Regions from separate parts of the Nonomuraea sp. NPDC005983 genome, predicted to be linked through region 3. Evidence: riboswitches for the same ligand, from Rfam matches in the RefSeq annotation. Region 3 holds a riboswitch; each other region holds the start of a gene.
The links. A riboswitch is a leader RNA that binds a small molecule or an ion and turns the genes downstream of it on or off. The one in region 3 is predicted to bind cyclic di-AMP.

Region 1 (10,442 bases), on a different contig from region 3:
GTCCGGCCGGCCCGCGTGCTGGAAGACGTCGGCGATCCGCACCGAGTTGGTCACCACGGTCAGGCCGGGGACGGTCACGAGCTGGTGCGCGAGGGTCCAGGTCGTGGTGCCCGCCGACAGGGCCACGGCGGTGCCGGGCCGAACCATGCTCGCGGCGCGGCGCGCGATGGCCCGCTTCTCCTCCTGCTGGTGGCCGGACTTGGCGGTGAAGCCGGGCTCGTCGGTGGAGCCGATGCCGGCGGGGTCGACAACGGTGGCGCCGCCGTGCACCTTGGCCAGCAGGCCGCGCTCGGCGAGTGTCTCCAGGTCACGGCGGATCGTGATGTCGGAGACGCCGAACGCGCGTACCAGCTCGACGACCCGGATGCCGCCGTTGAGCCGGACGAGTTCCAGGATCGCCTGCTGCCGCTGCCGGGCGAGCATCGCATCACCAGACCCAAACAGGTTCCGACATGCCCGTTCGGTTCGAATCATGACACGTGCTGCCGGGAGTTCAAGTCCGAGCGTGGGGAAACATGTCGAAACGCATTCGTGACACTGATGGGTCTTGCATGATCACGGCGGTTCATGGTCCCGTTTTGGTAAGAAACCTTCTTTACTTGAGAGGCTTCGCGGAGAGCTCGCGGCACCGTTGCGAAAGCGTGCGTTGACAGGGCGAAATGCGTGCTTTTCATTTGAAGGAAAGTGAGCGAACTCGGGGGAATCTGAGGGTCCGGTCAAGGAGGAACCACCATGACCCCACGCCAGCCCATCTCCCGCCGGAACCTGCTCCTGGGGACGGCGGCCGCGTTCGGAGTCCCCGCCGTCTTAGCGGCGTGCAGCTCGGACAAGCCCGCACCCGGCAGCTCGTCCAGCGGCCTCGGGACGGTCACGCTGGGCTCCAACGCCTCCGACGAGGTCCCGAAGAAGTCCCTCGACACCGTGGTCAAGGCCTTCACCCAGGCCCAGGTGAAGATCAACACCGTGGACCACAACACGTTCCAGGAGAACATCAACCGCTACCTCAAGGGCACGCCCGACGACGTGTTCACCTGGTTCGCGGGCTACCGCATGCAGTTCTTCGCCGAGCAGGGCCTGGCCACCGACGTCTCGGACGTGTGGCGGGAGATCAGCGGCGACTACACGCCCGCCTTCAAGGCCGCGTCCACCGGCATCGACGGCAAGCAGTACTTCGTCCCGTTCACCTACTACCCGTGGGCGGTCTTCTACCGCAAGAGCGTCTGGCAGGAGAAGGGCTACCAACCGCCCAAGACGCTGGACGAGTTCACCGCCCTGGCCAAGAAGATGAAGGCCGACGGGCTGATCCCAATCGCCTTCGCCGACAAGGACGGCTGGCCCGCGATGGGCACGTTCGACATCCTGAACATGCGGACCAACGGCTACGACTTCCACATCTCGCTCATGGCGGGCAAGGAGTCGTGGACCGACCCCAGGGTCAAGCAGGTCTTCGACACCTGGCGCGGGCTGATGGAGTACCACCAGCCCGCGGCGCTGGGCCGTACCTGGCAGGAGGCCGGGCAGTCGCTCCAGCAGAAGAAGACCGGCATGTACCTGCTCGGCATGTTCGTCGCCCAGCAGTTCCCCGAGAACGAGCGAGACGACCTCGACTTCTTCACCTTCCCCGAGATCAACCCCACCTTCGGCACGGACTCGATCGACGCGCCCATCGACGGCTACATGATCTCGGCCAAGGCCAAGAACGTGGACGGCGCGAAGGCGCTGCTCAAGCACCTGGCGCAGGCGTCCTCGCAGAACGTCGCCACCAAGCTGGACCCCGGCACGCTGGCCGCCAGCTCCAAGGCCGACACCGGCGGCTACAGCGCGCTGCAGAAACGCGGCGCCGAGCTGGTCAGCAAGGCCACGCACATCGCGCAGTTCCTCGACCGCGACACCCGGCCCGACTTCGCCTCCACGGTGATGATCCCGTCGCTGCAGTCGTTCGTCGCCAAGCCCGCCGAGATCGACTCGCTGCTGACGAGCATCGAGAAGCAGAAGGCGAACATCTTCCGCTGATGGCAGTCAAGACCCGTCGCTACTCCGGCCGCGACGTGACCATCCTGGTCATCGGTCTGGGGGTGGCCGTCATCGTCAACGTGGGCCTCATCTGGGGGCCCACGCTGGCCTCTGTCGCGCTGTCCGGCACCGACTGGAACGGCATCGGGCCGATCAGGTGGGTGGGCGGGCAGAACTACGCCGACCTGGCCGGCGAGTACCCGCCGTTCTGGTCGGCGGTCCGCAACAACCTGCTCTGGCTCGGCTTCCTCGGGCTGATCGCGACCCCGTTCGGGCTGTTCTGCGCGGTGCTGCTCGACCGGCGGCTGCGGCTGTCGCGGGTGTACCAGAGCGCGCTGTACATGCCCGTCGTGCTGTCGCTGGCCGTGGTGGGGTTCATCGCGCAGCTCGTGTACTCCTCCGACTACGGCGTGCTGAACGCGGTGACCGGGCTGAGCGTCGACTGGCTCGGCGACCCGTCGATCAACATCTGGGTGGTCATGGTCGCGGCCGCGTGGCGGCACGTCGGCTACGTGATGATCATCTATCTGGCGGGGCTGAAGGCGGTGGACCCGGCGCTGAAGGAGGCGGCGGCCATCGACGGGGCCAGCGAGGCCCAGTCGTTCTTCCGCGTGGTGTTCCCGACGCTGCGGCCGGTCAACGTGATCGTGCTGGTCATCACGGTGATCGAGGCGCTGCGGGCGTTCGACATCGTCTACGCCATCAACAAGGGCAGGAACGGCCTGGAACTGCTGTCCGTGCTGGTCACCGAGAACATTGTGGGCGAGGCGAGCAGGATCGGGTTCGGCTCGGCGATCGCGGTCATCCTGCTGGTGATCTCGATCGGGTTCATCGTCACGTACCTGTCGCAGCTCTTCAGGGAGGAACGATGACGCTCACCGCGCCCGTCGCCACCGACCCCGTCCAGCGGCGGCGCGAGTCCCCGCGCCGCCCGGTACGCCCGCTGCGCGTCCTGCTGTACGCCTTTCTCACGCTGGTGGCGCTGGGCTGGCTGCTACCGCTCGCGCTGGCCGTGTACGCCTCGCTCAGGCCGTACGACGAGACCGCCAGGCTCGGCTACTTCTCGCTGCCCGAGCACCTGACGCTCGACTACTACGGGCAGGCGTGGAGCCAGGCGGAGCTGCCCCGCTACTACCTGAACACGCTGATCATCGTGGTGCCCGGCGTGCTGGTCACCCTGATGCTCGCCTCGTTCACGGCGTTCGCGATCGCCCGCCTGCGCATCCCCGGCCGCAAGGTGCTGCTGATCATGTTCACCGCGGGCAACCTGCTGCCGCCGCAGGCGCTGATCACCCCGCTCTACACGCTGTACACGCTGATCCCGCTGCCGTCGTGGCTGTCGGACTCGCAGTCGCTCTACGACTCCTACCTGGGGTTGATCCTCATCCACGTGGCCTTCCAGTTCGGGTTCTGCGTGTTCGTGATGGCCAACTTCATGCGCACGATCCCCGAGGAGATCACCGAGGCGGCGCTGGTGGACGGGGCCGGCGTGTGGCGGCGGTACTGGCAGCTGACGCTGCCGCTGTGCCGTCCGGTGCTGGCGGCGCTGTCCACACTGCAGTTCACCTGGATGTACAACGACTTCCTGTGGGCGCTGGTACTGATGTCGTCGGGCGACAAGCTGCCCGTCACCTCGGCGCTGAACAACCTGCGTGGCCAGTTCTTCACCGACTACAACCTGCTGGCGGCCGGGTCCGTGCTGGTGGCGCTGCCGACGCTGATCGTCTTCCAGATGCTGCACAAGCAGTTCGTCGCCGGGCTGACGCTCGGCGCGACGAAGGGCTGAACGGGGGCTGAACGGGGGCTGAGCGGGGGCTGCGCGGGTCAGAGCAGGGCGCGGAAGCGGGCGGCGACCTCGTCCCAGGTCCACTCGCGGTGGATCCAGTCGCGGCCCGCCGCGCCCATCTTCCTGGCGCGGCCGGGGTCCTGGAGCAGGTCGATCAGGGCGGCGGCGATCTCGTCCGCGTCGGCGCCGTCGACCACGAGGCCCGTCTCGCCCTGCCGCACGGCCTCGGGCGCGCCGCCCGAGGCCCCCGCCACCACCGGCAAGCCCGTCGCGGACGCCTCCAGGAACACGATCCCGAGCCCTTCGACGTCCACGCCGCGCAGCCTGGTGCGGCACGGCATGGCGAACACGTCGGCGGCGGCGTAGTAGCCCGGCAGGCTCGCCGCGGGGACGGTACCGGTGAAGCGGATCGACTCCTGGCCCCGCGCGAGCCGGGCGAGCGTCCTGCGGTACGGGCCGCCGCCCACGATCAGCAGCACCGCGCCGGGGACCGCGCGCAGCACCCGCGGCCAGGCCCTGATGAGCTGGTCCTGGCCCTTGCGCGGCACCAGCCTGGACACGCACGCCACGACCGGCCTGCCGTCCAGGCCCAGCTCGGCCCTGGCGGCGCCGGGATGGAACTGACCCGTGTCGACGCCGGGCGCCAGCCGTACCAGCTTCCCGGGCGGGATCGCCGCGGCCAGCCGGGTGCGGGTGTAGTCGCCCAGGTAGGTGACCACGTCCGCGTGCTCGCCGATCCTGCGCAGCGCGGCGCGGAACAGCGGGGCGCTCGCCCACGACGCCTCGTGGCCGTGGGTCAGCATCACCACGCGCCGCGCCCCGGCCGCGCGCAGCTTCGGCGCGAGCAGGCCGAGGGGGGCCGCCGCGCCGAACACCACCGTCCGCGCGCCCTCCTCGGCGACCAGCCTGGCCGCGGTCCGCGCGACCTCGGGCGTGGGCAGCATGAGCGAGGTGGGGTGCCGGACGATCCGGTACGGCTGGCGCCGGTCGAACTCGGCGGCCCCCCGCCAGGCAGGGGCGTAGACGGCCACGCCGGGGGTGCGCAGCGCCAGGCCGTGCACGAACGACTGGATGCCACCGGGCCTGGGCGGGAAGTCGTTGGTGACGAACACCACCCCGGTCACGGCTCGCCGACGCCGTTCAGCCGTGCCCAGGACCGTGCGATGGCGATGCGCTCGGGAGCGGTGGGGTGCGAGGCGTACATCACGTAGTCGAAGAGGTTGGGAGAGACGTCCGAGATGTTGGTCACGGCCAGCCGCTTCTGCATCGCGGCGAAGGTGACGGGGTCGCGGGTCAGGTCGAGGGCGTGCACGTCGGCTCGGGCCTCGATGTGCCGGCTGACGACGTTCTGGGCCGGGCCCGACAGCAGGGTGCCCAGGCCCATCAGGCCGATCAGGACGCCCACCGCCCGCGGGTCGGCGACCGAGACGACCCCGGTGCGCCGGCGTACGGCGCCGAACACCACGTACAGCAGGACCGCGCCGAACGCGGCGGCCAGCCCGCCGATCAGCGTGCCGGTCAGGACGTCGCCGCGTTTGGCGTGCCCGAGTTCGTGCGCCACCACCAGCTCCACCTGGGGCTGGGGAGCCTTGAGCAGCGTGTCGTAGACGACGATGCGGCGGGTGGCGCCGAAGCCCGACACGTAGGCGTTGAGCGCGGTCGTGCGCCGGGAGGCGTCGGCGACCAGCACGTCCTCGACCGGGACGTGGTCGCGCTCGGCCATGGCGAGCAGGTTCGTCCTCAGGGGGCCGGCGGGCATGGCGTGGAAGTCGTTGAACAGCGGCTCGAACACCACCGGGTAGACGAACGAGGCGGCCACCGTGAACAGGAACGCGCCGACGGCGGCCGGCAGCCACCACCGCCTGAACCTGCGGGCCAGCGCGATCAGCACCACCAGCATGATCGACAGCAGCACCACGTTGACGGCGAGGTTCTTCAACCTGTCGGCCGTCCAGCCGGCCCAGTCCTGCGTCGACAGGCCGAAGGCGCGCAGCCGCGTCTCGAACCACATGCCGAGCGGCCACCGCAGGGCCTCCTTGATCGCGGTCAGCACCAGCACGCCCTCGATCACCCGCAGCCACCAGGGGCCGCGCAGCCAGCCGAGCACCCTGGCCCCGAACGGGGTGACGACGAGCAGGCCCGCGAAGACGACGGCGAGCGCCAGCGAAAGGTAGCCGGGGATGGCGGTGGCGGCGTCGAAGGCGTCGGCCCTGGCGATCTGCGCGGCGGTGAAGTCTCGCACGGGGTCGGGCGGGACGTCCGGCGCCCCGGGCGGCAGCACCTGCCAGGGTGTGCTGAACGCCGCCACCGCCAGGATGGCGGCCCCGAGCAGCATCAACGCGCCCCCGGCCTGCCGCCGTGCCCGCCGGTCCAGCCACTCCTCCGTCTCCGGCTCCCCCGGCCCCCCGCCGCTCCCTCTGCCGCTGCTCTCTCTGCCGCCGGACTCGGTGCCGTCCGGGGGATCCGGGACAGGGTCGGCTGGCGCGCCCGGTTCGGAGGCGGCTGAAGCGGCCTGCCGACCTTGGGCGGCGGGTCTGGGCGGGCCCGCGTCGGGCATGTCGTTCATGTCCTGACGATCGTCCATCTGCGTCCCCTTACGCCAGCTCGTCCCGCACGTAGTCGCGCCACCGTGCCGTCAGTGTCTCGACCGAGAGGCCGAGCGCCGCCAGAGCCGCGTCGACGCCGCGGCTCTGGGCATCACGGTAGAGCCTCACCAGGGTCCTCTCGCCGAACCGTCCGGCCAGGAAGCGACACGCCAGCCACGCCTCCTGGTACGCGCGCGCCAGCCGTCCGGGCTCACGCGACGCGAACGCGGCGGGCCCGGGGAGCTCGCGCGGCAGCCGCCCGGCCCGGACCTCGGCGGCCAGCTCGGCCGCGGCCACCGGGACGGCGAGGCCCGCGTCGCGGTAGCCCACGTAGTCGGCGAAGCCCTCGTACAGCCAGATGGGCAGGTGGTCGGTGCCTGCGGCGACGTGTGTCAGCTCGTGGGTGAGGACGACGTCCCGGCCGATGGGGGTGAGCCGGGCGAACGCGGTGGGCATCACGATCACCCGGCCGTCGTCGGCGACGGCGGCCAGCCCGTCGAGCCCGGCCACCCCTGTCAGCCCCGCCAGCCGGGCGCCGTCGGCGATGGAGTCGGGGACGAGCACGAGCGGGCGCACCTGGCCGCCCAGGACGGCGGAGACCCGCTCCCCCGCCGCGTCGGACCTGCGTGCCAGGTCGCGGAGCAGCCTCACATCGGCGCGATGCCCCACGACGAGCGATCGGGCGCCGCGTACGGTCCGGGCTCCGTCAGACCAGAGATCGCGGAGCCCGTCATGCGCGAGCGGCAGGCCGCCGTCGCGCGGCGGCGCGCTGGCCGAGGCCGCCGCGAGGAGCGCCAGCCCCGCCAGCGCGGCTCGACGGCTCACCTGCACGGACACCATGCCAGATGGTAGCGGCCCGGCCCATCGGAGACGGCCGGGAGACCGAAGGTCACAGATCCGGGAACGCAGGCCCCGCCGGTCACCAAGGCCGTGCGGCCGTGGCCGCGAAACCGGGCACCGCTCGCCAGGCCCCGGGCCGCCACGTGGAACGCGGCCCGCCGGGTGACGGCACCCGAAAGCCCCGCCCCTGGCAGGGGCGGGGCGTTTCGTGATCGGTCACAGGCCGGGACGTACCGCGCCGACGAACGACGCCTTGCGCCAGCCGCCGAGCTTGTCGATACGCACCGATTCGCCGGTCCTCGGCGAGTGGATCATCTTGCCATGGCCGACGTACATGCCGACGTGTCCGAGCCCGCGGAAGAACATCAGGTCGCCCGGCTTGAGACTCCTCCAGGAGACCTTCTTCTTGATGCGCGCGAACTGGCTGTTCGTCACACGCGGGATCTTCACTCCGGCCTTCTTCCAGGCGTACTGGACGAGTCCGGAGCAGTCGAACGAGCCAGGCCCGGTGCCGCCGTACCGGTAGGGGTCACCGACCTGCTCCTTGGCCACGGCGACGGCCTTGCGGGCCTTCGCCATCTGCCGAGAGACCGTGGCCGTCTTCGCGGACCCGACGGTCTTCGCCGCCGCGGTCGTGGAAGTGCCGGCCCGTTCGCTCGTCGTCGCCGCCTGCGCCGCCGGGGCATGGAGGATCAGCCCTCCAGCCGCCACGGACATCGTGAGCGCAACGCCACTCACGGCAAAACGGGACAGACGGGGGTTATGCGGGTGGGTAGACAGGATTTCTCCTTGGATCTTCCACGAACGCCTACCGGGTTAGCTGACGGATTCGGGCCTGGAAGTCGCCCTACGACGCGTTACGCGCCGATTCACCCCTGATCCCGGGGGAACGGGATCGCTGGGTCCCCGGCTCCGTGCCTCCTGGCTGCACGGATTCGGCAGGCCTCACCGCCGGGTGTCGTGCTCGGTGGGGGTGGCGGCGGGCCAGCGGATGACTATCTCGTCCACATCGGGGGGACCGATGTCGGTTCGCGGCGCCATGGCTTGGCACCGCGACGCCAGAAGCTACGCCGAAAGTTCACGGGCTGGCAAAGCCCGAGTCAGCCTGTAAAGATCAGATAAAGGTGTCAGTAAGGGGATTAATCGCTGCTGGAAGCCGGGTTGTCGTTATTCAAATGTGACCCTTCTCACAGTTGACGACACGGGTTCGAGTCAGGTCCCATCTGTAACTCTTGTCACATCCGTCACGTGGCGCGGGTCACCCGTCCCGCCGTACCGGCGGCCCGCCGTCCGGTGCGCCACGAGGACCTGCCACCAGCGCTCGGCCGTCTGGACCATGTCGTCGCCGAGGTAGCCGAGGAACCGGCCCATGTCCTCCAGCCGGGCTCCCGCGGGTGTGGCGGCGCCGAGGACCTCGGCCCCCTTCCGGGCGGCGTCGGCCAGCATGACGTTCCTCCGGGCGCTCGCCAGAAAGGCCCGGTACCAGACGTCGTCGTCGATGACGTACCGCTCGCGCCGCCGACGGGGGTCGCGTTCGCGCCTGATCAGCGCCTGCTCCTCGAGGTAGCCGACGGCCATGGAGATCGACGCCGGGCTGACCCGCAGCCGCTGGACCAGTTCGGCGGCGGTGAGGCCGCCGGAGTCGGTGGTGTACAGGCAGGTGAGCACCCTGGCCGTCATCCGCGGGACCCCGTTCTGGACCAGCAGCGCCGTGAGCCCCTCCTCGAGCTCGCGCACCGCTTCCGGGTCGCGCCCGTATCCGCCGGTGGCGGCCTGCGGTGGCGGCGACGGGGCCGACCTGCGCCGGCGGGCGCGCCCCTCGGTCGCCTGGTGCGCCCGGTCGGCCCGGTAGCCGCCAGGGCCGCCGTTGCGCGCCACCTCCCGGCTGATCGTGGACGTCGGCCGCCCGAGGCGCCTGGCGATCTCGGCGTACCCGAGCCCTTCGGCGAGGCCTGCGGCGACGCTCTGGCGATCCTCGTAGGTCAGCCTGCCTCCCGGCATCCGCGCTCGCCTCCCGTTGCTCTTCCGCTCGACACACCGGGCGCCAGTATTGCGTTCGCATGCACTCCATTGCAACAGAGGACGGCTGGACGTTGCATTCACTCCCAAATCCATTGCAATTCTCTACCTCATTCAGCTGGTTAAACAGGGAAATCGTCAGATCAGCGATTGACAAATGCATTGAATGCAACGTAGCTTTTGCTGACAGTTGAACGCGTACTATCTCGATGCCGAAGCTCGCTCGTCCAGAAGGAGCAGAGATGACCGAATCCCTCCCCGTCCTGGCGGGGCTGCCCGTGACGCGTCCCGCGGGCCGCCCGTTCGATCCCCCCGAGGAGCTGGCGCGGCTGCGTGAGCAGCGGCCGCTGAGCCGGATGACCTACCCCGACGGGCACGTGGGCTGGCTGGTGACCAGCCATACCCTGGCCCGCGCCGTGACGGCCGACACCCGCTTCAGCTCAAGGCATGACCTCATGCGCTCCCCGGTGCCCGGAGCGGCCTCCGCGGGGCAGTTCCCGCCGGCTCCGCCCGGGATGTTCATCGGGATGGACCCGCCCGAGCACACTCGCTACCGGAGCCTGCTCACCGGCACGTTCACCGTCCGCCGGATGCGCCGGCTCACCTCGCGCGTCGAGCAGATCACCGCCGAGCACCTGGACGCCATGGAACGGCACGGGCCGCCAGTGGACCTGGTGGAGGCGTACGCGCAGCCCATCCCCGCACTGATGATCTGCGAGCTGCTCGGCGTCCCCTACGCCGACCACGAGATGTTCCAGCGTCACACGGCGGCCCTGAACGACCACGACGCCGCACCGGAGGAGCAGTACGCCGCCATCACCGCCCTGCAGGGGTACCTGCGCCGGCTGGTGTCGGCCAAGCGCGCCCAGCCCACCGACGACCTGCTCAGCGACCTGACCACGAGCGACCTCACCGACGAGGAGCTCACCAACATCGGCGCCCTGCTGCTGGGCGCCGGCCTCGACACCACCGCCAACATGCTCGCGCTGGGCACCTTCGCCCTGCTGAGCCACCCGGGCCAGCTCGCCGCCCTGCGCGCCGATCCCGGCCGCACCGACCAGGCCGTCGAGGAGCTGCTGCGCTACCTGAGCATCCCCCACACCGGCGTGCGGACGGCGGTGGACGACGTCGAGCTGGACGGCCACCTGATCAGGGCCGGTGAGACCGTCACCATCTCCATCCAGGCCGCCAACCGCGAC
Region 2 (10,442 bases), on a different contig from region 3:
CCGCCAAACCGCCGGCAGCCCGGCCCACCGCGACATCGGCCCCATGCTCTTCATCGGTCTGATGCTCGCCAGCGTCTACGGCGGCTACTTCGCCGCCGCCCAGGGAATCATCTACATGTCCCTGATGGGCATACTCATGGACGAAAGCCTGCAACGCCTCAACGCGCTCAAGAACGTCCTCGTCGCCGTGGTCAACACTGTCGCCGCGCTCCTCTTCTTGTTTGTCGCGGAGTTCGACTGGACGGCCGTCGCGCTCATCGCGGCCGGCTCCGCCCTTGGAGGCCACGTCGGAGCCTCGGTAGGCCGCCACTTCAGCCCCACGACTCTGCGCGTCCTCATTGTGACGCTCGGCGGCGCCGCCATCGCACATCTGATCGTCCGGTAAGGGGAGCCCGTCCCGCTGCGGCCATCACCGCTCGGCTCGACAGCGCGGCCGCCCGCTGGCAGGGCGTCACCAGGCAGCACACGGGAGACCGGCGTAGTTGCGGGGAGTCCTTTCAGAGGGTGCGAATGGCAGCCCTGAAGAAGGGATGGGGCATCAGGCCCCGCTGAAGGTGACCGCGCCGGGGATGGCCGTGTAAACCGACCGCAGCTCGGCGGCGAGATCGGAGTGGGTAAGGGCGCCGGGCCTGGAAGTCCAGGCCCGGAGGGCGGCGTGGAATGCCGCGATCACCAGATCCAGCGCCAGCCTCGGCCGCGGGTCACCGTGGTCCAGGCCGAGCCTCCGCTGCAGAGCCGCCTCGATGGCCGCGCTGGTGCGGTCGCAGTACTGAAGCCCGTACGCGGCGATCGACGGCGTGCGCTCGGCCAGCTCCTGGGTCAGCCGTACGCGGGTCACCCACGCCGCGCCACCGTCGTCCATGCGCGCGAGCGCGGCGAGCAACGCCTCCTGCAGCACCTCCAGCACGGGTGCGCGGCCGAACGACAGGTGCTCGACGTCGTCCCGCAGGCCGTTCCACAGCGTCTCCAGCGGAGTGAAGGCGACCTGCTCCTTGCTGGCGAAATTCCGAAAGAAGGTGCGCTTGGAGACCTCGACGGCTTCGCACAACTCGTCGAGGGTCACCCCGTCGAAGCCGCGCTGAGTGAAGAGTTCGAGGGCGGTGTCGACCAGCGCTGCCCTGGTCTTGAGCTTCTTACGCTCCCGCAGCGAGGGTTTCTCCGGCGTGGAGGCGGAGGACAGGTCGGCAGTCATCGCCCTTAGTGTACCCGGAACGCAGATGCCTCCCATATGCTTATGCCTCTGAGTGGCACATTTCTGAGAGGATCGCCATGCGCGCCCTGATCGTTGATCGTTCCGTCCCCGGTGGCCTGCGGGTGGGGGAGGTACCCGAGCCGGTGCCCGCCCCGAACCAGGCGCTGGTCCGGGTCACGGCCACCTCGCTCAACTACGGCGAGGTCAAGCACGGCATCGAGACGGCCGAGGAGGGCGCGGTGCTCGGCTGGGACGCCGCCGGGGTCGTCGTCCAGTCGGCGGCGGACGGGTCAGGGCCGGCCGTGGGCACTCCCGTCGTGACCCTCGACGAGCGCGGGGGCTGGGCCGAGATCCGAGCCGTACGCACCGACTGGATCGGCGTCGCGCCCGAGCACGCGGAGCCGGGCGCGATCAGCACCATCCCGGTCGCGGGCGGCACCGCGCTGCGCACGCTCCACCGGATCGGGCCCATCCTGGGGCGGAGGATCCTCGTAACCGGCGCCACTGGAGGCGCCGGCCGTTACGCTGTCCAACTCGCCAGACTCGGCGGCGCACACGTGATCGCCTCCACCGGTGACCCCGGCAAGCACGGCGAGGCGTTGCGCGCTCTTGGCGCTCACGAGGTGGTGTCCGGTCCCGCGCAGGCCGGCGGCGGGCTGGACGGTGTGCTCGACATGGTGGGCGGCCCGCAACTCGTGGAGGCGTTCGACCAGCTCGGTGAGGGCGGCACGCTGGTGGCCGTCGGCCACTCCACGGGTGAGGGCGAGAGCTTCCCGTTCGGTGCCATGTTCAGCGGGCCAGGCCGTGATGATCGTTCGATCGTCACGTTCATGCTGCTGTTCTGCGACAGGCTGGACCGGGACCTTACCTGGCTGGCCCAGCAGGTCGCAGACGGAGTGCTGAGCCCCGAGATCACCTGGCGCGGCGGCTGGGACGACGCGCCCGAGGCGGTGAGCGCCCTTCTCGGGCGTCGCCTGCACGGCAAGGCGGTACTCGACCTGGCCTGACGGCCCAGCCGTCCCAGAGCCCGCTGACAAAGGGATCTGGTGTCGGGGCTCGAGTCAGGGGACCGCATCATTGGGCTGTTGACCCGCGGGCTCCCGGTATCTAACGCCGGTGCGCCGGGCGATGCCCGAAATCGGCTCCATGAGATGCTCCTTGTCACATCCGAGCGGGGTGCCGGTTCATCGCTATGAACCCCCGGGGCGAAAGGATGTGACCGATGGACGAGGCCGGGCTGGCAGCGCGCTTCGAGGCCGCTACCCGTCAGCTCACCAGCCGCGCCCGCAGACGGGTCCGAGGCGCGACCCCGCCCCGGCAGGTTGATATCGGCCGCCAACGACAGGTCGTCCAGGCATTCCTCGCCGCGCTGCGAGAAGGTGACTTCGACGGGCTCCTCGCCGTACTCGACCCCGAGGTGCTCCTCCGAGACGGCAGCGCCCAACTCCCTCCTGGCGGTGCGGGACTGATGCGAGGTGCGCGGGCTGTAGGCGCCCACGCGCTCACCTTCTCGCGGGGTGCCCGGTTCGTACAGCCCGCGCTGGTGAACGGAGCCGTGGGTCTCGCGATCGTCCCGCAAGGACGCCTCATCGGGGCGCTCGGCCTCACTTTCAAACACGACAAGATCGCCATCATCGAGATGATCGCCGATCCCGAACGCCTTCGACACGTCGACCTGGCAGCTCTCGGCCCTTGACCGCCGACGGCCTGCGTCCGCATCCACTACGGCCTCGGCCGCGACCGCGCATGCTGCTGCTCACCGTGGCCGGGTCAGACCCGACGACATCGCCGCTGACTACCGCGCGCAAGATGTCCGAGCCGTCCGCGATCGCCTTGTCGGTGCGTGACCCGCAAGGTGTGTCAGAGACAGGTCCGCGGGATGCGGCCGGCGCTGATCAGAGCGCAGGGGAGCGGAGTGGCGCTCTGCCGTGGGCACGCTCGGCCGGCGCCTCCGGACCGGTGTCTGAGCAGGGCCGGTGGGCTGGTGCTCATGAGGTGCGGGTCAGTTTCTCGGACGTCCTGAGAAACTTCGTGCCGTTCCACTTGTAGGTCTGGCGGACGATCAGATCGGGGCAGCAGTTGGGAGCCTGGTCGCTGACCACCCGGCCGCTTAGGTGTACCTGTCCTTGCTGGATGCTGACGTTCTGGGACTTGAAGTAGCGGTTCTTGCCCAACGCGCCGATCAGGCGGGGGGCTGAGCGTTTGGAGGCGCCGTCGTAAACGAAGGAAACTACCGGATTGCCCGACGTAGGGCTCGGGCAAGACGAAACGACCACGGTCTCGGGCCGTCCGTCACGAGTGAGGTCGCCTACAGCGGCGACGCGGGCGCGCACGACATACCAGGTGTCGTTCGGCCGTGGCTTGGGGCAGTGCAGCGCCCGCTCCACCACGGCCGGCCAGTCGATCCCGTCGAAGCGGTTCGTCGCCTGGTCGGTCTCTTCGAAGGCGGCGGCCGTGGCTGGAGCCGCCGCACTGTCCGCCGTGGCGGTGCCCATGACGAGGATCGGCGCCAGTGATGTCGAGATGGCGACGGTCCCAGCCCAGGCACGGAGTCGGCGGGCCATCGGGCTGCTCTTGTGCTCGGCGCATGAGTTCATGACCATTCTGACGCAAGGAACGTCGGACAAGTTCGCCCGAAACTCGCCCTGGATCCCTACTTCGAGCCGGTTTCGTGCAGGTTCCGGCCTAACCAGCGGGCAGAGACGCGCAAGGCACTCATTGTCAGGGACCGAAGCTCCAGACGTTGCCGACCGGGCGCCCGCCGCGTCGTAGGACGGTGCCGAGAAGCTCGGTGAGTTCCTCGTCCACGTGCGCGAGGAGTTCGTCGCCGAAGACGCACAAGGAGGCTTCCCGCCAGTTGCCGAACGTGCCCATTCGGAGGTCTTCGGTGACTTGGATGACGTGTTCATCGACGAGACAGGCGTAACTTGCCCAGCGTGGCTGCCCTGGCCCGCCGACGCGGGTCGGGTCGATGCGAGAGCCGCTGATGTACCACTTGAGGCGGTAGAGGCGATCACCGGGCCGAGCGCCGGCGCGTAGTCCGCGCTCGATGATCGCCGAAACGAAACCTGCGGCTCGCAGCGATTCGCCGAGCAGTGGTGAGTCGTGAGAGAAGACCTTCCACTCGATCAGCTCACAACGTGCGGCGAAAAGCTCCCGCTGCCGGCGGATCAATTCCGCCAGGTCGTCGCAGGCGAGAGCGGCGTGGGGGCGGGCCGCCGAAGTACGACAAGACCGACCACCGTGAGTGCCATGCCGTGGAATGCGGGATCAACCGCCTGAAGCGGCACCGCGCCGTGGCGACCCGCTGTGACAAGCTCGCCGTCCGTTACGAGGCGACGGTGCTGGTCGCGGTCATCAACGAGTGGCTGTTACCAGCACCGCCCAACGGGTCCTAAACGACGCAGAATTCGTTGCCCTCGGGGTCCTGCAGAACGACGGCGTAGTGCTCCATCTCCGGCTCATCCGTGATCCGCAGCACGGTGGCACCGGACTTGGTGAGCCGTTCCACCATGGCGGTGACCCGCTGAGTGCGGACCGCCAACGGGACCTCACGCCCTCCGCCCACCTTCAAGTCGAGGTGCACCCGGTTCTTGGTGACCTTCGGCTCTGGGACCTGCTGAAACCACACCCGCGGCCCCTGTCCCGCAGGGTCGATGATCGACTCCGGCGCCTCCCCGGCATCGCCGGTCAACTCCTCCTCGGGCACCCCCATGCCCGCCCAATACTCCCGCCATGTGGAATGCCCGCCCGGTGGGGGTTCGGGAACATAACCCAGAGCCTCGGCCCAGAAGCTCACCAGCCTCTGCGGATCAGCACAGTCGATCACCAGTTGCAGCGTCATCTCCATACCCGGAGGATTCCAGACAGGTCTGACAAAATCGGCCACGGCCCTTGCCCAGACCACCCCGCTAAAGATCCACTTTCGCAACAGGCCCTCTAGGTGAAGTAGGCACGCTCTCGTCGAGCGGTTGCCTGCGTAGCGCAGCTAGCAGTGCAAACGACTCCTTCCGGATATAAAGGCGGCCGTTTGCTGCAGCGCGGATTGCGGCTGTTGACGTCCCGAACACGAAGATCGCTGGATACTGCTAGCCTCACGGGTTCGATCAGCTCATCCCGGTTGTAGACGTCAAGATTCATCTGAGGACAAGGACAACCATGCCGCTATTGGCTCGCATGCTCGCCGCACCCCTGTTCGTCGACGTCCGAGCCGGCGCGGTCGCCAGCCTCGGCACGCTGCTGGCTGACCTGCAGATCGCCCGGCAAGGCAGAGTGGCCGTCGCCGTCGGTCCCAGCCAGGGTGACGACATCTGCGAGGAACTGCGAATCGATGGGGCCGAGGTCCTACGCATTCCCGACGGTACGCTCACCGCCGCCGTTGAGCTGGGACAGCGACTGCGGGCCGGCCAGTTCGAAGTCATCGCCGGCATCGGCGGTGGCAAGACCATCGACGTGGCCAAGTTCGCCGCGCACATGGCAGGCATCCCGATGGTGGCGGTAACCACCAGCCTGGGACACGACGGCATCGCCTCGCCGGTCAGCACCCTGCGACATGAGTCGGGCACGGGCTCCTACGGCGTCGTGATGCCGACGGCCGTCCTGGTGGATCTCGACCGCGTCCGGTCCGCCCCGGCGGCACTTTCCACGGCCGGGATCGGCGATGCGATCAGCGACCTGTCCGCAGTGGCCGACTGGGAACTGGCCGCCGCCGAGGCCGGCGAGCACATCGACGGGCTAGCGGTGTCGATGGCCAGATCAGCGGCACTGGTCGTCCTGCACCAGCCAGGCCAGGCCCGAGACGACGAGTTCCTCACCGTGCTGGCCGAGTCGCTGATCCTGTCCGGGATGGCAATGGCGGTGGCCGGGTCGAGCCGACCTGCCAGCGGCGGCGACCACGAGATCATGCATGCCATCAACCAGCTCTACCCCGGCACGGCCAGTCACGGAGAACTCGCCGGAGTCGGTGCCCTGTTCTGCACCTACCTACGTCAGGACGAAGACAAGGTCCAGCTGATCTCCGCTTGCCTGAAACGGCACGACCTCCCGCGTACTCCCGGCGATCTCGGCCTGTCAGACACCGACTTCGCCAAGGCCGTGGCGTACGCGCCACGAACCCGTCCGGGCAGGTACACCATCCTCGAGCACCTTGACCTATCCGAGTCCCAGCTTGCCGACCATGTGGACGCCTACGTCAAGACAGTCGCGGGCTAACTCCCGCACAAGGGACCGCCGGTAGGGCGATGCGACAGCCGCTCGCTATGAAGCGAAACAGCCCCTGCCTGGCCATGGCGGGTGTCCGGAGAACAAGAAGAAAAGCAGCTCAGCGCACCACAGGCGACATGACAACGCCAGCAACCTGAAGCCTCAATCGCACGGCTACTGCCAGCACAAAGGCCATCTCAACTCGTGGATACATCACCAGATGCCATATCCCCTACGTTCAGTACATCGAGATGTGCACGTGGTCGTAGTGGTTCTCGGTGATGCTGCCGCGGTCCGACATGGCTTCCCAGCCCGAGCCCTGGTTGATGCGCTGCTTCCAGATGACGTACTTCACGCCGAGCTTGGCCTTGTTCTGCAGGGCCCAGGCGGCGATGCGGTCGCCCAGGGCGTTGTTGGCGCTGCTCGGCATGGTGCCGCCGGTGCTCATCATGAAGTCACAGGCCCGGCCGAGGGGGTGCTCGCCGCTCGATCCCGCCCTGAAACAGCCCACCTCGAACGGCAGCGCGAAGTTCTTCTCGATCAGCCCGCGGATGACCCGCATGCGGGCGGTGATGTTGTCGGACCCGGAGGGCAGCTCGGGTGCCCAGCTGCCGTCGGAGCGTCGGCCCGGTCCGGTCGGGACGAGTTCCGTGAGCTTCTTCTGAATGTCCTTGATGACGTCCTGGGCGCCGTCGCGCTGCTTGGCGACGTCCGCCGTGTCCGTGCGGATCTTGGACTCGAGCGCTGCCGCCTCGTCGGAGGCGCGCTTCTTCTCGTCGCGGGCGCTGGCGACGCTCCGCACGATGGCCTGCTGCTCGCTGGTGAGTTGTTCGAGGACGGCGGCGGCGGCGCCGTCGGTGGGCAGCAGGAAGGACGGATCGCCGTTCTGGTAGCGCAGCTGGATGAGCTCGGAAACCCGCCTCTGGGCCGTGGCCAGAATCTGATCGGCGGTGGCGAGCCATTTCCCGGCCGCTTCCGCGTCCTGTCGCGCCTTGGCCAGCTCGACGCGCTTGAGGTTGTAGCTCTCGATGAGCTTGTCGACTTTCGCGTTGAGCTTCTTGAGTTCGGCGCGTAGCTGCGCCTCCGTGGGTTTGGGCGCGGCCGTGGCGACGGCCGGGCTGAAGGCCGCGGAGGCGGCGGTGACGAGAGCGATGGCCAGACTCGCGGGGGACGCAGCCGCCACGTACGTGTTCCTCTCCCTCTGCCGGCCGGGTTAGCTGACGGGTTCGGGCAGGAGTGATGTCCCTACCACCGAAGTGGATTCACCCCGGTTGCGGTGGGTCCCCGGCTCCCGGGCAACACGCCCGGGATTAGGCGGCAACGGCTGTTACGGCCGGTGCAAAAGGGATGTTAGTAGTAAAACCAAGGTCATGTGAACTCAATCGGAGATCAATTAGTGATCTACCTGTGATCGAAGCATGCGTGCCGCCTCCTCTGGCAGCACGTCGTTGACGAACGCCCCCATGGCCGACTCCGAGCCCGCCAGGTACTTCAGCTTGCCGGGCGCGCGCCTGATGCTGAACAGCTCCAGGTGCAGGTAGGCCAGCTCGCGCTGCTGCCGCACCGGCGCCTGGTGCCAGGCCGAGATGTACGGCATCGCCACGCCGAACAGCCCGTCCAGCGCCCGCAGGACCGAGGTGTACAGCGGTGCGAACGCGGCCCGCTCCTCCTCCGACAGCGCCGCCAGGTCGGGCACCTGCCGGTGCGGATACACGTGCACCTCGAACGGCCAGCGGGCGGCGGCGGGCACGAACGCGGTCCACAGCTCGTTCGAGGCGACCACGCGGGTCCGCTCCGCCTGCTCGGCGGCCAGCACGTCGGCGAACAGGTTGCCGCCCGAGTGGCGGGAGGCGGCCGCGAGCTGGAGCTTGGTACGCGGGGTCACGTACGGGTAGGCGTAGATCTGGCCATGCGGGTGGGGGAGTGTGATGCCGATCTCCTCGCCCCGGTTCTCGAAGCAGAACACCTGCTCCACGCCGTCGATGGCCGACAGCTCGGCGGTCCGGTCGGCCCACGCCTCCATGACCAGCTCGACCTGGGAGTCGGAGAGGCGGGAGAACGACGAGGAGTGATCGGACGTGAAGCACACGACCTCGCACCGTCCCGCTCCCGGCCGCACCCCGCTCAGTCCACCCACCTCACCGTAAGTGCCGAAATTTCCGGAAAAAGAGGGGAAGCGGTTCTCGAACACCACCACGTCGTAGTCGTGCGCCGGGATCTCCGAGGCCCGCGTGTCAGTCGACGGGCACAGCGGGCACTCGTCGGCGGGAGGCAGGAAGGTGCGCGTCTGCCGGTGCCCCGCGATCGCGATCCACTCCTCGGTCAGCGGGTCGTAACGGAGCTCGGACGCCACCGGCCTGGGGTCGAGCGGCCGCCGGTCGATCGCGCTCCTGTCGGCGTCGTCGCGCCGGTCGAAGTAGATCAGCTCTCGGCCGTCGGCCAGATGGGTGATGGTGCGCTTCACTGCGAGCCCTCCGCGATGATCAGTTCTCCGGCCCGTTCGGCCAGCTCCAAGCGTGCGTCCTCGGACAGCCCGGCGTCGCTGATGACCACGTCGGCCTCGGTCAGCTCGGCGATCGTGCTGATGCCGACGGTGTTCCACTTCGTGTGGTCGGCGGGGACGACCAGCCGGTGCGCCGCGGCCACCAGCTCTCTGTCGGTCTCGGACTCCAGCAGGTTCGGCGTGGTGAACCCGGCGCGGACGCTCATCCCGTGCACTCCGAGGAAGAGCGTGTCGACGTGCAGGCGGCGGATCGCGGCCACCGCGACCGGGCCGACGAGCGCGTCGGACGGAGTGCGGACGCCACCCGTCAGCACGACCGTGCGGTCGGCGCGCGGGTTGCGGTGGAAGACCTCGGCTACCGGGATCGAGTTGGTGATGACCGTGAGGTCCGGCACGCCGATGAGGTGGCGGGCCAGCGCCCAGGTGGTGGTGCCCGCCGACAGGGCCACCGCGGTGCCGGGCCTGACGAGCTGGGCGGCCTGGCGCGCGATGCCCTCCTTCTCCTGCTGCTGGCGGGCGGACTTGGCGGTGAAACCCGGCTCCTCGGTCGAGCCGGGGCCGAGCGCCGTGGCGCCGCCGTGCACCTTCTCCAGCAGGCCGCGCTCGGCGAGCACCTCCAGGTCGCGGCGGATCGTCATGTCGGAGACGCCGAGCTCGCGCACGAGATCGGCCACCCGGACGCCGCCGCTGCTGCGCACGCGCTCCAGAATCGTCTGCTGCCGCTGCTGTGCGAGCACGCCGTCGCTCCTTCCAACAGATTCCACCAAATTATGACACGGGTTTGTTGGGGAATGTTAGGTAGCCGCATGGCTTGTGCGGCGGCCCGAGGCGCGAGACGTTGGAAGCGAAGCACGCGCCGATCACGGAGGTGAGCCCATGGCCAGACGAGCTCGCAAGGGCAAGGACCGCAAGAAGAAGAAGGCCAACCACGGAAAGCGCCCCACTGCCCGCTGACGCGGCGTCGTCTAGCCCGGCAGGTCGCTGAGGGCCTCGTCCAGGCGTGACTGCGGCAGCGTGTGATCCTGCATCGACCCTGACAGGTAGCGGTCGTACGCGGCCAGGTCGAAGTGGCCATGGCCGCAGAGCGCGGTGAGGATCACCTTCTCCTCGCCGGCCTCCTTGCAGCGCAGCGCCTCCGCGATGGTCTCCGCCAGCGCGTGCGTCGGCTCGGGAGCCGGGACGATGCCTTCGGCGCGGGCGAAGCGCACGCCCGCCTCGAAGCACTCGCTCTGCGACTTGGCGACCGCGTCGAACAGGCCCAGCTCGTACATGTGCGACAGCAGCGGCGACATCCCGTGGTAGCGCAGGCCGCCCGCGTGGATCGGGTCCGGCACGAAGCGGTGGCCCAGGGTGTGCATCTTCAGCAGCGGCGTGAAGCCCGCCGTGTCGCCGAAGTCGTAGGCGTAGACGCCGCGGGTGAACGACGGGCAGGCGGCCGGCTCGACGGCGCGGAACGTCGGGTTGATCTTTCCGGCCAGCTTCTCCCGCAGGAACGGGAGCGCCAGCCCGGCGAAGTTGGAGCCTCCCCCGGTGCAGCCGATGATC
Region 3 (10,442 bases):
GGGCGAGAGGGCGCCGCCCAATCTAACCCCGGACGAAGCGGTCTTGACCTTGCGGGCAGGATGGGCGACATAAACATGCGACCTCTCGGCGAGACCAGTGTCAGTGCGATCGGCCTCGGCGCGATGCCCATGTCGGTCCACGGCCACATGCCGGACGAAGCCCAGTCGATCAGGACGATCCACGCCGCGCTCGACGCCGGGGTCACCCTGATCGACACGGCCGACGCGTACACGCCGACGTCCGACCAGGTCGGGCAGAACGAGCGGCTGGTGGCCAAGGCGCTGGCGAGCTGGGGCGGCGACGCCAGCAGGGTGCTCGTGGCCACCAAGGGCGGCCACACCCGCACTCCCGGCGACGGCTGGGACGTTGACGGCAGGCCCGAATACCTGGTGGAGGCGTGCGAGCGGTCGCTCAAGGCGCTGGGCGTGGAGGCGATCGGGCTGTACCAGCACCACCGGCCCGACCCCGCGGTGCCGTACGAGGAGACCATCGGGGCGCTGCGCGACCTGCTGGACGCGGGGATGATCCGGATGGCGGGCATCTCGAACGCGAACCCGTCCCAGATCAGGCTCGCCTATCAGGTGCTCGACGGGCGGCTCGCCAGCGTGCAGAACGAGTACTCGCCGCGCTTCCGCACCAGCGAGCCCGAGATCGACCTGTGCGAGGAGCTGGGGGTGGCGTTCCTGCCGTGGTCGCCGCTCGGCGGCATGAGCTCCGCCGGGCAGCTCGGCAGCCGGCACGCCGCGTTCGGACGGGTGGCGCAGGCGCGGGGCGTCTCTCCGCAGCAGGTCTGCCTCGCCTGGGAACTGGCGCGCAGCCCCGTCGTGATCCCCATCCCCGGGGCCAGCAGGCCGGAGACCATCCTCGACTCGGTCGCGGCCACCGAGCTCGCCCTCACCCCCGAGGAACTCAAGTCCCTCGACTGACCACGTGCCTGCGGTCAGTGAGCCCGTGAGGCTCGCCTGATCGCGGCGACGTTCTGAGGAGCTGATGACACATGGTCGAGTACGTGACGGCGTCCAGGGAGGTGGCGGGCGTTGCTTGACTACTCGGCGGAGGCGGCCCGGTACGACGAGACGCGCGGCGGGCTGCCGCGTGCGGAGGCCGCGGCCGACGCGGTGCGCCGGCTCGTGCCCGGCGGCACCCTGCTCGACGTGGCCTGCGGCACCGGCCTGGTCGGCAGGGAGCTGGCCAGGCGGGGGCTGCGCGTGCTCGGCGTGGACGCCGCCCCTGGGATGGCGCGGATCGCCCGCGGCCGGCTGGACGTGGTGCTGGGAGACGCCTTCCGGCTGCCGGTGCGTGACGCGTCCGTGGGGGCGGTCAGCACGATCTGGCTGCTCCACCTGCTCCCGGACGTCCGCCCGGTGATCGCGGAGTGCGCCCGCGTGCTGCGTCCTGGCGGCGTGTACGTCACCACCGTCGACAAGTGCGCCTCCCGCGGCCGTACCGGCCCGTCCAGCCCGTCGGACGCGTCCGACCTGGTCATCGCGGAAGCGCTCAGACACGGCCTCCGCCAGGACGCCGAGTCCACCTTCATCGGCCACGGCCAGGGCGGCCCCGCCCCCGACCCGATCTACCGCCTCCTCACCTTCACCCACCTCTGACCCCACCCGAGCCCGCGTGTCATCCCCTTGGGAAGGCGCGCAGGGTGCGCGTGCGTCCCCTGGTGGGGGTGTCGGGGGCGCGCGTCTCCTGGAGGGTGCGCCGGGAAGCCGGTGTTCCGTGGGGAGGGGTGCCGCGGGGGTTACGGGGTCGAGCGGGTTTTGAGGTCGGCGAGGGTTTCGTCGGCCCAGGCGAGGCTGGCGCGGCTCTGCGCGAGGCCGAGCTTGAGCGCGTACCTGCCGAACCCCGGACCCTCGTGCGGCTTGCACTCCAGGTCCGCCAGCCGGGACGCGAAGAACGCCCTGAGGCGCTCGACCACCTGCACGGCGTCGTCCCCGTCGAGCAGGGGGAGCAGGAACGCCTGGAGCGCGGTCTCGCTGCGGATCGTGCCGCTCGGCTGGTGCTCGACCAGCCAGTCGCGCAGTTGCCGGGCCCCGTCGGCGGTGATCGCGTAGATCTTCCGGCCGCGCGCCCCTTCGGACTCCACCGCGACGAGCCCGTCAGCCGCCATCTTGACCAGCTCCGGGTAGATCTGCGTGTGCCCGGCCTGCCAGACGTGGTTGACCGAATGCTCGAAGGACTTGGCCAGGTCGTAGCCGCTGGCCGGGCCTTTCGCTTCGAGGAGCCCGAGCAGCGCGATCCGTAGGGACATGTGCTCAGCATACCCATGGCTTGACATGTAAGAGCTTACATATCAAGCTTCACCTGTGAATAATGACACGAGATCGAGAACCCTGTTGCTGGTAGCCGTGATCGGCGGCATGTTCCTGGCGATGCTCGACCAGACGATCGTCGGCACCGCCCTGCCGCGCATCGTGACCGAGTTGGGCGGCACCGCCCTCTACACCTGGGTCGTGACCGCGTACCTGCTGACCTCGACGATCACCGTCCCGCTGTACGGCAGGCTGTCGGACCAGTACGGCAGGAAGCCGCTGCTGCTCGTCGGGCTGGCCGTCTTCGTCGCGGGCTCCGCCCTGTGCGGTCTCGCCCAGGACATGCCCCAGCTCATCGCCTTCCGCGCGCTGCAGGGGCTCGGCGCGGGCGCGTTGATGCCGCTGTCGCTCGCGCTGGTGATGGAGCTGTTCCCGCCAGAGAGGGGGGCGCGGGTGCAGGGCGCCCTCGGCGGGGTGATGGCGCTCAGCTATCTCGCGGGGCCGTACCTCGGCGGGCTGTTCACCGACCACGCGAGCTGGCGGTGGTCGTTCTACGTGAACGTGCCGCTCGGGCTGGTGCTGATCGCGATCGTGGTGCTGCGCCTGCCGTACCTCCGGGGAACGGGCGGCGAGCGCCCCGACTACCTGGGGATCGCCGTCTTCAGCGTGGCGATCGGCGCGCTACTCGTCGGCCTGACCGAGAAGGGGCTGGACGGCAACACGTGGACGAGCGCGGCCGTGGTGGCGCCGATCGCGCTGGCGGCGCTGCTGCTGGTGGTGTTCGTGGTGGTCGAGCGGCGGGCGGTGGCGCCGATCATGCCGATGAACCTGTTCGGCAACCGCACCTACACGCTGGTCAACGTGACCTCGTTCTGCACCGCGTTCTGCATGTTCGCCGGGGTCGTCTTCCTGCCCAGGTACTTCCAGGAGGCGCTCGGGCTCAGCGCGACCCAGTCGGGGCTGCGGATCTACCCGCTGACCCTGGCGATGGTGGTCGGCAGCATCGTCATGGGGGCGCTGATGACCAGGACCCGCGTCTACAAGCCCTGGCTCGTGGCCGCGCCGTTCCTGATGGTGGCGGGCACGCTGCTTTGCCTGAACCTGACCCTCGACACGCCCGGCTGGCTGCTGGCGGGGTGGATGGTGCTCATCGGTCTCGGTATGGGGCCGATGCTGTCGGGGCTGACGGTGGCCGCGCAGCAGTCGGTGCCGCCCCGGTACCTCGGCACGGCCTCGGCCAACCTGACGTTCTTCCGCCAGATCGGCGGCTCGGTCGCGCTGGCGCTGGCCGGCACCGCCTACACCTCGGTCATCTCGACCGAGGCGCCGCTGCACGGGCTGGCCGCCGCGCACGCCTCGGCCGCCTCGGTGGTCATCCCGTCGCTGGGGGTGGCGGGGGCGCTGGTGGCGCTGGCCGCGTTGGTGGCCATGCCGGGCAAGCGGCTGCGGCCCGTCGTCCGTGAAGAGCGGGTGGAGGCCGGTTTCGCGGCGTGAGCCGCGCCGTGCGAAGCTGTGTGTGTCCCAAACACCAGGAGGTCCTCATGGCGGAAACATCGGAGCCGGAAGTCAACGAAACCCCCGAGGACGAGTTGAAGCGCAAGTTCCGCGAGGCGCTGGAGCGTAAGCGCAGCCAGCAGGCCGGCTCGGGCGCGGGTGGCAGGGGCGCCGACCCTTCCAAGATTCACGGGGCCCACGGGCCGGCTTCGAGCAAGCGTTCGTTCAGGCGGAAGAGCGGCGGCTGAGACCGGACTGTTCCGGAGGGTACGGCATGGGCCGTGCCCTCCTTTTCTTTTGCCTGCTATGTCCTAGAAGGTAGATCTTCGCCCGTTTTATGGTGTTACCTTTGCCCTTGTCCGATTTGTTGGGTACAGTCCTGGTGTTATCAGCCAGTGACCTGGCCCTTCACAAGGAAGAGGCAGCTGGCTGGCGTCGAATCCCGCAGCCCTGCGGGAGCCGGGGACCCATCTCTTTGGGGTGAATCCGACAAGTGCGTCGGTAGGGCATCTCCACGCCCGAACCCGTCAGCTAACCCGGTAGGCGAGATGGAGAGGACAACCAACGTGATGGTTCACCGCGTCGTACCCCCAGCCCGCGTAGTGTCACCGGCCGCCGACTGAGAGCGGCCCCCCTTCCCCTGAACTTCCAGCGCTCCGCGTAGCGACCGTTTCGGCATACCCGCCCGGCTACGTCCTTGGGAGCGCCGCTTCCCCGTACCCACACAAAGGACTCTTTGACTTCATGTCTGTACGTCTTGGCATGCGCTCGTTTGCCGCAATCGCCGCCGCCGCGTTCGGTGCGGTGGCCATCGGCGCCGGATCCCCCGCACACGCCGACACCCCCTACGACAAGCAGCCCCTGCTCAGGGGCGGCACCACCGCGTCCTACTTCTGGGACGACTCCTCCGGCCGCGCCGGAGACACCGGCCTGCCCGCCAGCGGCAAGCCCATGCAGAAGGGTCTCGTCGCCAGCCCGAGCTGGCCGCTGATGACCGAGGGCTACGTCATCTACAAGGACAAGAAGGCGCCGTTCTTCGTCGGCGACCGCGGCCCCGGCGTCCCCTCCAACAGCGGTGTCATGCTCGACCTGGACGCCAAGACGTTCGCCTACCTGACCGGCGGCACGTTCAACAGCAGCACGCTGGGCGTGGACGGCGTCGGTGGCGAGGGCCACATCAAGATCAAGTACGTCATCACCAAGTGGGGTTCCGGCCCCGGCAAGAAGAACTACCCGGTGGCGTACTCGAGTGGCGCCTGGTCCCGCGTGGACAGTCACCCGGCCAAGCCGCCGACCATCCTCGTCAAGAAGGACACGGTCGACAAGAACGCGCCCGTCCCGGTCGCGCCCGCGGTTGCCGAGCCCAAGACCGAGGCCGGCGGCACGGTGGCCGACGCGGCCGACGTGTCCGACGCGGCCGACGTGGCCAAGGTGTCCGACGTGGCCGACAGGCACCCGCAGGCCTCTGCCGAGAGCGAGCCCGCCTCGGGCGCGTCGAGCGGCATGACCGGCGCGGTCGTGGCCGGTGGCCTGGCCCTGGTCGGTGGCGGCCTGATGATGGGCCGCGACCGGATCCGCAGGCTCATCCGACGCTGACCCTCGGGAGCCCGCGGCCACGGGGACCGCGGGCTCATCGGGACCCCACCCTCAAGTGGCCCGCGGATCAGGGGATCGCGGACACACCTGACGACGGCTTGCGCCCTCCCGCTCCGGGCGCAAGCCGTCGAGCCTTTTAGACCTCCAGCTTCTCCTCGATGGCGCGAAGCTGGTGGCGGGCCAGGGCCAGGTTGGCGCGGGCGCGGTCGAGAGCCAGGTAGAGGAACAGGCCCTTGCCGCCGCGCCCGCTGATCGGGCGGATGATGTGGTACTGGGAGCCGAGCGTGATCAGGATGTCCTCGATGGTGTCCTTGAGCCCCAGCGAGTCCATCGTGCGCAGCTTGGCCTTGACCACCTCGGTGTTGCCCGCGGCGGCCACCTGGAGGTCCAGGTCCTTGGAGCCGCCGAGCGCGCCCAGCGCCATGCCGCTGCCGTGGTCGACGATCGCCGCTCCGATCGAGCCGTCGATCGTCATCATCTCCTTGAGCGAGATATCCATGCTCGTCATGTCTTCCTCCGTTCGCGTGCTGCGATGGCGGCCAGACCGGCCGCCGTCCTGCGCCCCTCCAGCCGGAGCAGGCCGAGATTGGCGCCGGGGCCCGCCAGGACTGTGAGGACGATGGTGGGGCCCGCCGCGTAGCAGGCCGCGTAGCCGGCGGTGCCGGAGATGAGCGTCTCCTCCAAGGCGCCCCTGCCCGTACCCGCGATCATGCGTTTGCTCATCGCCAGGAGCGCCGCCGACAGCGCGGCCGTCTGCGCCCCGCCGTCCCCCGTGCCGTTTCCCGTGCCGATTCCGGGGCCGCTGCTGGGCAGGTCACAGGCGATGGGCAGCCCGTCGACGGTGCAGGCGACGCTGCCGCTGACGTCCGCGGCGCGCTCGCGCAGGAGCGCCATTTCCTTCAGTACCTCGTCGCGCAGCTCCACCGATGGCCTCCTCCTGCGTGAGGGAAACCTCACGACAGCTCCTCCAGCGCCTTCTTCAGGCGCATCAGCAGCGCCAGGTCCGTCGGGTCCGCCGTGACCGCGGGGCCGACGGCGCCGGCACCGGTTCTGGGCGCGGGCGGCGGTATGCGCTCGCGCCGCGCCCTTCGCGGCAGGGCGGGCGCGTCCTGGACGAGCAGGCCCGCCGCGGCCAGCTTGCGCACGGCCAGCAGGACGGAGTAGCCGGACCTGCCGAGCCGCTTGGCCAGGTCGAGCGGGGTCGCCACCCGGTCGGCCTGGACGATGATCTCCCACTGCACCCGGCTGAGCGTCACGCCCTGTCCCGGCAGCCCCGGCGACGGGCGTATCGGGGCGGCGTCCAGGTCGGCGGACGGCCAGATCTGCGCGAGCTGGGCGCGGCGCCTGGCGCACTCCCGCACCAGGCCGGTGACGTCGAAGTACCACTGGCCGCCCAGCCAGTGCTGCTCGCCGGGGCGGAACTTGGGCCGGGTCCCGCTGACCGGCAGCAGGAAGAACGCCGCGTCCAGGACCGCGCCGAGCACGCAGTACTGCAGCTCGCCCTGCGTGACGGGGCCCTCCTCCAGCAGGCGCGCGCAGCCGCCGTCGGCCTGGAGCCTGCGCAGCTCCGCCTCCGGGACGCGGCCCCTGGCCGAGAGCAGGCGCTCGACGCCCGGCGTCTGGGCGCACTCCATGTACGTCACGCGCCCGTCGGAGAGGAAGATCGTGCCGCTTCTGCCCACCCGCAGCGCGCCCGTGGAGCGCTCGCGGGCCAGGCCGGCCAGGAGGGTGTCGAGCTGGGCCATGGCTCACGCCAGCAACTGGCTGGAGATGGCCCGCAGGCGGTAGCGGGCCAGGGCCAGGTTCGACCGCTCCAGGTCCAGCCGGACGTAGACGACCAGCGGCCCCTCGAAGGCCGTGTCCAGCAGCCTGAGCAGGTGGTGGCCCCGGTCCGTGGTGACGAGCATGTCGTCGACGCGGACCGCCTCGCCGGGGCAGGAGCGGGTCAGGCCGTCGGTGGTCGCGCGCAGCGCCTCCGTCAGGGCGGCGGCGGAGCCTTCCGCGTCCACGCCGGGAGGGTTGCTGCTGGCCACGGCCATGCCGCTCGTCTGGTCCACCAGCATGGCGTCCAGCGCCCCTGGAATGGCCATGACCTCGGCCAGGCAGCTGTCGAGTCCGAGCACGGGGCCTCCTCGCCGTCTTGGGGACTGGGACAGCGTAGGGACAACCGGCATGATCGAATCGGGCGTCTTCGGCGGGGCTGGTACGAAGTTGAAGCTTTATCCGCCTCGGTGGAGAGATGCACCACCGTGGTGGAGAAAAGTCGCGGTTTACGCGGACTTCTCGCGACAACGGAGAATTTCGCTCACGTTCTCCTCGGCCCATCTGGCCACCACCGAGACCGGCTCGTGCAGTGAGCGGCCGAGAGCGGTGAGCTCGTACTCGACCCGCGGCGGCACCTCGGCGAAGACCTCGCGGGTCAGCAGCCCGTCCTGCTCCATGGCGCGCAGCGTCTGCGTCAGTACCTTGGGCGTGACCCCGCCCATCCGGCCGCGCAGCACGGTGAAGCGCGTCGGCCCGTCGATGAGGGCGAGCAGCACCAGCACCGACCATTTGTCGCCGATGCGGTCCAGGACCAGCCGTGCTGGGCAATTCGGATCAAAGACGTCACCAGTATGCATTAGGTACTTATAGCACGGTGAAGTAACCAGTATCCGATGGATACTCTTGGACGCATGAAGATCCTTCTGTTCGGCGCGACCGGCATGGTCGGCCAGCGCATCGTGACCGAGCTGCGCAACCGTGGCAACGACGTGACCGCCCTCAGCAGGTCGGGCCCCGACAAGGGCGACGTGGCCGACACCGCCACCCTGGCCAGGGGCTACGACGTGGTGATCTCCGCGATCGCCCCGCCCCGCGACGGCACGGAGCCGGCGCCGCCCTTCCTCGCCGCCAACCGCGCCCTCATCGACGGCGTGCGCAAGGCCGGGGTCAGGCGCCTGATCGTCGTGGGCGGCGCGGGCAGCCTGCAGGTGGCGCCCGGCCTCGACCTGGTCGACACGCCCGACTTCCCTGAGATGTACAAGAAGGAGTCGCTCGCCGCGCGGGAGGTCCTCAAGCTCTACCGCGAGGTCGACGACGTCGACTGGACCTACGTCAGCCCGGCCGCCGAGATCGGCCCCGGCGAGCGCACCGGCGTCTACCGCATCGGCGGCGACCAGCTCCTCACCGACGCCCGGGGGCGCAGCTACATCAGCGCCGAGGACTTCGCGGTGGCCATCGCCGACGAGGTGGAGAACGGCGCGCACCCGCGCAAGCGCATCACGGTCGCCTACTGAGGGTCACAGGAGGTCCTGCTCGGGCGCGCCGGGCTCGTCGGGCAGCAGCGCCCGCTCGTCGGGCTTGAACACCAACACGTTGTCGACGTACGACTTCGCCGCCGTGGCCAGCCCCACGTCGGCCCCGGCCGCCTCCGACAGGAACCAGCGGTGGTCCAGGATCTCGTGGAACAGCTGCGCGGGCTCCAGCTTGCCGCGCAGCTCCACCGGGATCGTCGCCACCGTCGGCTGGAACGCCTCGGCCAGCCAGCGGTGCGCCACGATCGCCTCGTCCTCGTGGCGCAGCCCCTTGGCGACCCGGAAGCCGTCGAGGTCGTTCAGCAGCCGCCGCGCCTGGTTCTCCTCCACGTCCAGGCCGGTCAGCCTGAGCAGCCGCCGCTGGTGGTGGCCCGCGTCGACCACCTTCGGCCGGACGATCAGCCGGCCGGTGCCGACCTTGCGCCGCACCATCATCTCGGCCACGTCGAAGCCGAGCAGGTTCAGCCTGCGGATCCGCTGCTCCACCTTGTGCCAGTCGACCTCTTCGATGACCTCGTCCTGGGTGATCTCGTTCCACAGGCGGTGGTAGCGGGCGACGACGTCCTCGGCCGTCTCCATCGGGTCGATGGACGGGTGCAGCAGCTCGCCCGCCTCCAGGTCGAGCATCTCGCCGAAGATGTTGGTGTGCGCGGTGTCGATGTCGGCCAGCCGCTGGCCTTCGCTGATCATCGGGTGCATCTCGCCGGTCTCCGCGTCCACCAGGTAGGCGGCGAACGCGCCCGCGTCCCTGCGGAACAGCGTGTTCGACAGCGAGCAGTCGCCCCAGTAGAACCCGTTCAGGTGCAGCCGCACGAGCAGCACGGCCAGCGCGTCGAGCAGCCGGGTCAGCGTGTCGGGCCGCAGCGTGCCCGACATGACCGCCCGGTACGGCAGCGAGAACTGCAGGTGCCGGGTGATCAGCGCGGCGTCCAGGCCCTCATCGCGTCCGGTCACGTAGGCGACGGGCTCCACCGCGGGGGCGTCGAGCCTGGCCAGGTCCCACAGCAGCTGGTACTCCCGCTTGGCGTACCGTTCGCTGATCTCCTTGATGGCGTAGACCTTGCCCGAGAGTCTGGCGAACCGCACCACGTGCCGGGAGATGCCGCGGGGCAGGTCCACCAGGTGGTGCTGCGGCCAGTCGGCGAGCGGGAGCTCCCAGGGCAGGCGGATCAGGTCAGGGTCGCCGAGCGCGCCGGTCATCTGGAGAGGCATCTGATCAGGATATTGTGCGACCGTGGACGAGTTTCTCAAATGGTACTTTTCTGGCCGTCCTGTCCTCGCCAGCATCCTGGGAGCCGACGGCTACGACCACACGCTCGGCGACTTCACCGCCGCGGGCTGGGCCGCCCGCGAGCGTGACGAGGTCCAGTGGCTCGAGCGGCTGTCGAAGCTCGAAACGCCCACCCTCGACGACGCCATCGACAGAGACCTCGTCCTCTCCCAGCTCAGAGGCTCGATCGCGGTCGCGTCCTGGCCCGAGTGGCGGCGCGACCCGTCCGCCTACCTGGGGCCCGTCTTCAGCTCCCTGTTCACGCCGTTCCAGCACCGGCTCAAACCCGAGCCCGACCTGGTGACCGCGGCCATCGCCCGGCTGGCCGAGGTGCCGGGCGTGCTGGCCGCCCTGCGCGCCAACCTCGACCCTGACCTCGCCGCGCCGCTGCTGGTACGGCGCGGGCTCGGGCAGGCCCGTACCGGACGGCAGTTCCTCACCGGCACCGTCCCCTCGATGGTCGCGGACGAGACCCTGCGCGCCAGGCTCGCGGAGGCCGCGGAGCCCGCCGCCGAGGCGTTCGACGAGCT

Region 1: linked by a shared signal. The riboswitch ahead of ABZ297_RS32170 (C40 family peptidase) and the one ahead of ABZ297_RS31240 (hypothetical protein) in region 3 are both predicted to bind cyclic di-AMP.
Region 2: linked by a shared signal. The riboswitch ahead of ABZ297_RS34155 (hypothetical protein) and the one ahead of ABZ297_RS31240 (hypothetical protein) in region 3 are both predicted to bind cyclic di-AMP.

Annotation. Positions count from the first base shown of each region.
Region 1 is NZ_JBEXUP010000094.1:16,828-27,269, forward strand. It holds gene ABZ297_RS32135 (DeoR/GlpR family DNA-binding transcription regulator) at 1-423, opposite strand, end outside; gene ABZ297_RS32140 (ABC transporter substrate-binding protein) at 733-2,013, shown strand; gene ABZ297_RS32145 (sugar ABC transporter permease) at 2,013-2,885, shown strand; gene ABZ297_RS32150 (carbohydrate ABC transporter permease) at 2,882-3,799, shown strand; gene ABZ297_RS32155 (glycosyltransferase family 4 protein) at 3,838-4,923, opposite strand; gene ABZ297_RS32160 (M48 family metallopeptidase) at 4,920-6,383, opposite strand; gene ABZ297_RS32165 (hypothetical protein) at 6,394-7,209, opposite strand; gene ABZ297_RS32170 (C40 family peptidase) at 7,441-7,962, opposite strand; cyclic di-AMP (ydaO/yuaA leader) riboswitch at 8,015-8,175, opposite strand; gene ABZ297_RS32175 (helix-turn-helix domain-containing protein) at 8,437-9,225, opposite strand; gene ABZ297_RS32180 (cytochrome P450) at 9,486-10,442, shown strand, end outside.
Region 2 is NZ_JBEXUP010000106.1:17,039-27,480, forward strand. It holds gene ABZ297_RS34110 (sulfite exporter TauE/SafE family protein) at 1-385, shown strand, start outside; gene ABZ297_RS34115 (TetR family transcriptional regulator) at 539-1,192, opposite strand; gene ABZ297_RS34120 (zinc-binding dehydrogenase) at 1,270-2,199, shown strand; gene ABZ297_RS34125 (hypothetical protein) at 2,415-2,888, shown strand; gene ABZ297_RS34130 (hypothetical protein) at 3,181-3,756, opposite strand; gene ABZ297_RS34135 (DUF2716 domain-containing protein) at 3,914-4,366, opposite strand; gene ABZ297_RS34140 (hypothetical protein) at 4,450-4,590, shown strand; gene ABZ297_RS34145 (VOC family protein) at 4,587-5,042, opposite strand; gene ABZ297_RS34150 (iron-containing alcohol dehydrogenase family protein) at 5,369-6,403, shown strand; gene ABZ297_RS34155 (hypothetical protein) at 6,633-7,577, opposite strand; cyclic di-AMP (ydaO/yuaA leader) riboswitch at 7,583-7,721, opposite strand; gene galT (galactose-1-phosphate uridylyltransferase) at 7,788-8,858, opposite strand; gene ABZ297_RS34165 (DeoR/GlpR family DNA-binding transcription regulator) at 8,855-9,634, opposite strand; gene ABZ297_RS34170 (TrpB-like pyridoxal phosphate-dependent enzyme) at 9,863-10,442, opposite strand, start outside.
Region 3 is NZ_JBEXUP010000089.1:691-11,132, forward strand. It holds gene ABZ297_RS31215 (aldo/keto reductase) at 76-927, shown strand; gene ABZ297_RS31220 (class I SAM-dependent methyltransferase) at 1,039-1,605, shown strand; gene ABZ297_RS31225 (PadR family transcriptional regulator) at 1,746-2,255, opposite strand; gene ABZ297_RS31230 (MDR family MFS transporter) at 2,341-3,750, shown strand; gene ABZ297_RS31235 (DUF5302 domain-containing protein) at 3,798-3,998, shown strand; cyclic di-AMP (ydaO/yuaA leader) riboswitch at 4,174-4,311, shown strand; gene ABZ297_RS31240 (hypothetical protein) at 4,495-5,346, shown strand; gene ABZ297_RS31245 (hypothetical protein) at 5,483-5,854, opposite strand; gene ABZ297_RS31250 (roadblock/LC7 domain-containing protein) at 5,851-6,270, opposite strand; gene ABZ297_RS31255 (hypothetical protein) at 6,300-7,091, opposite strand; gene ABZ297_RS31260 (roadblock/LC7 domain-containing protein) at 7,095-7,469, opposite strand; gene ABZ297_RS31265 (helix-turn-helix domain-containing protein) at 7,617-7,967, opposite strand; gene ABZ297_RS31270 (NAD(P)-dependent oxidoreductase) at 8,022-8,624, shown strand; gene ABZ297_RS31275 (DUF4032 domain-containing protein) at 8,628-9,854, opposite strand; gene ABZ297_RS31280 (DUF885 domain-containing protein) at 9,877-10,442, shown strand, end outside.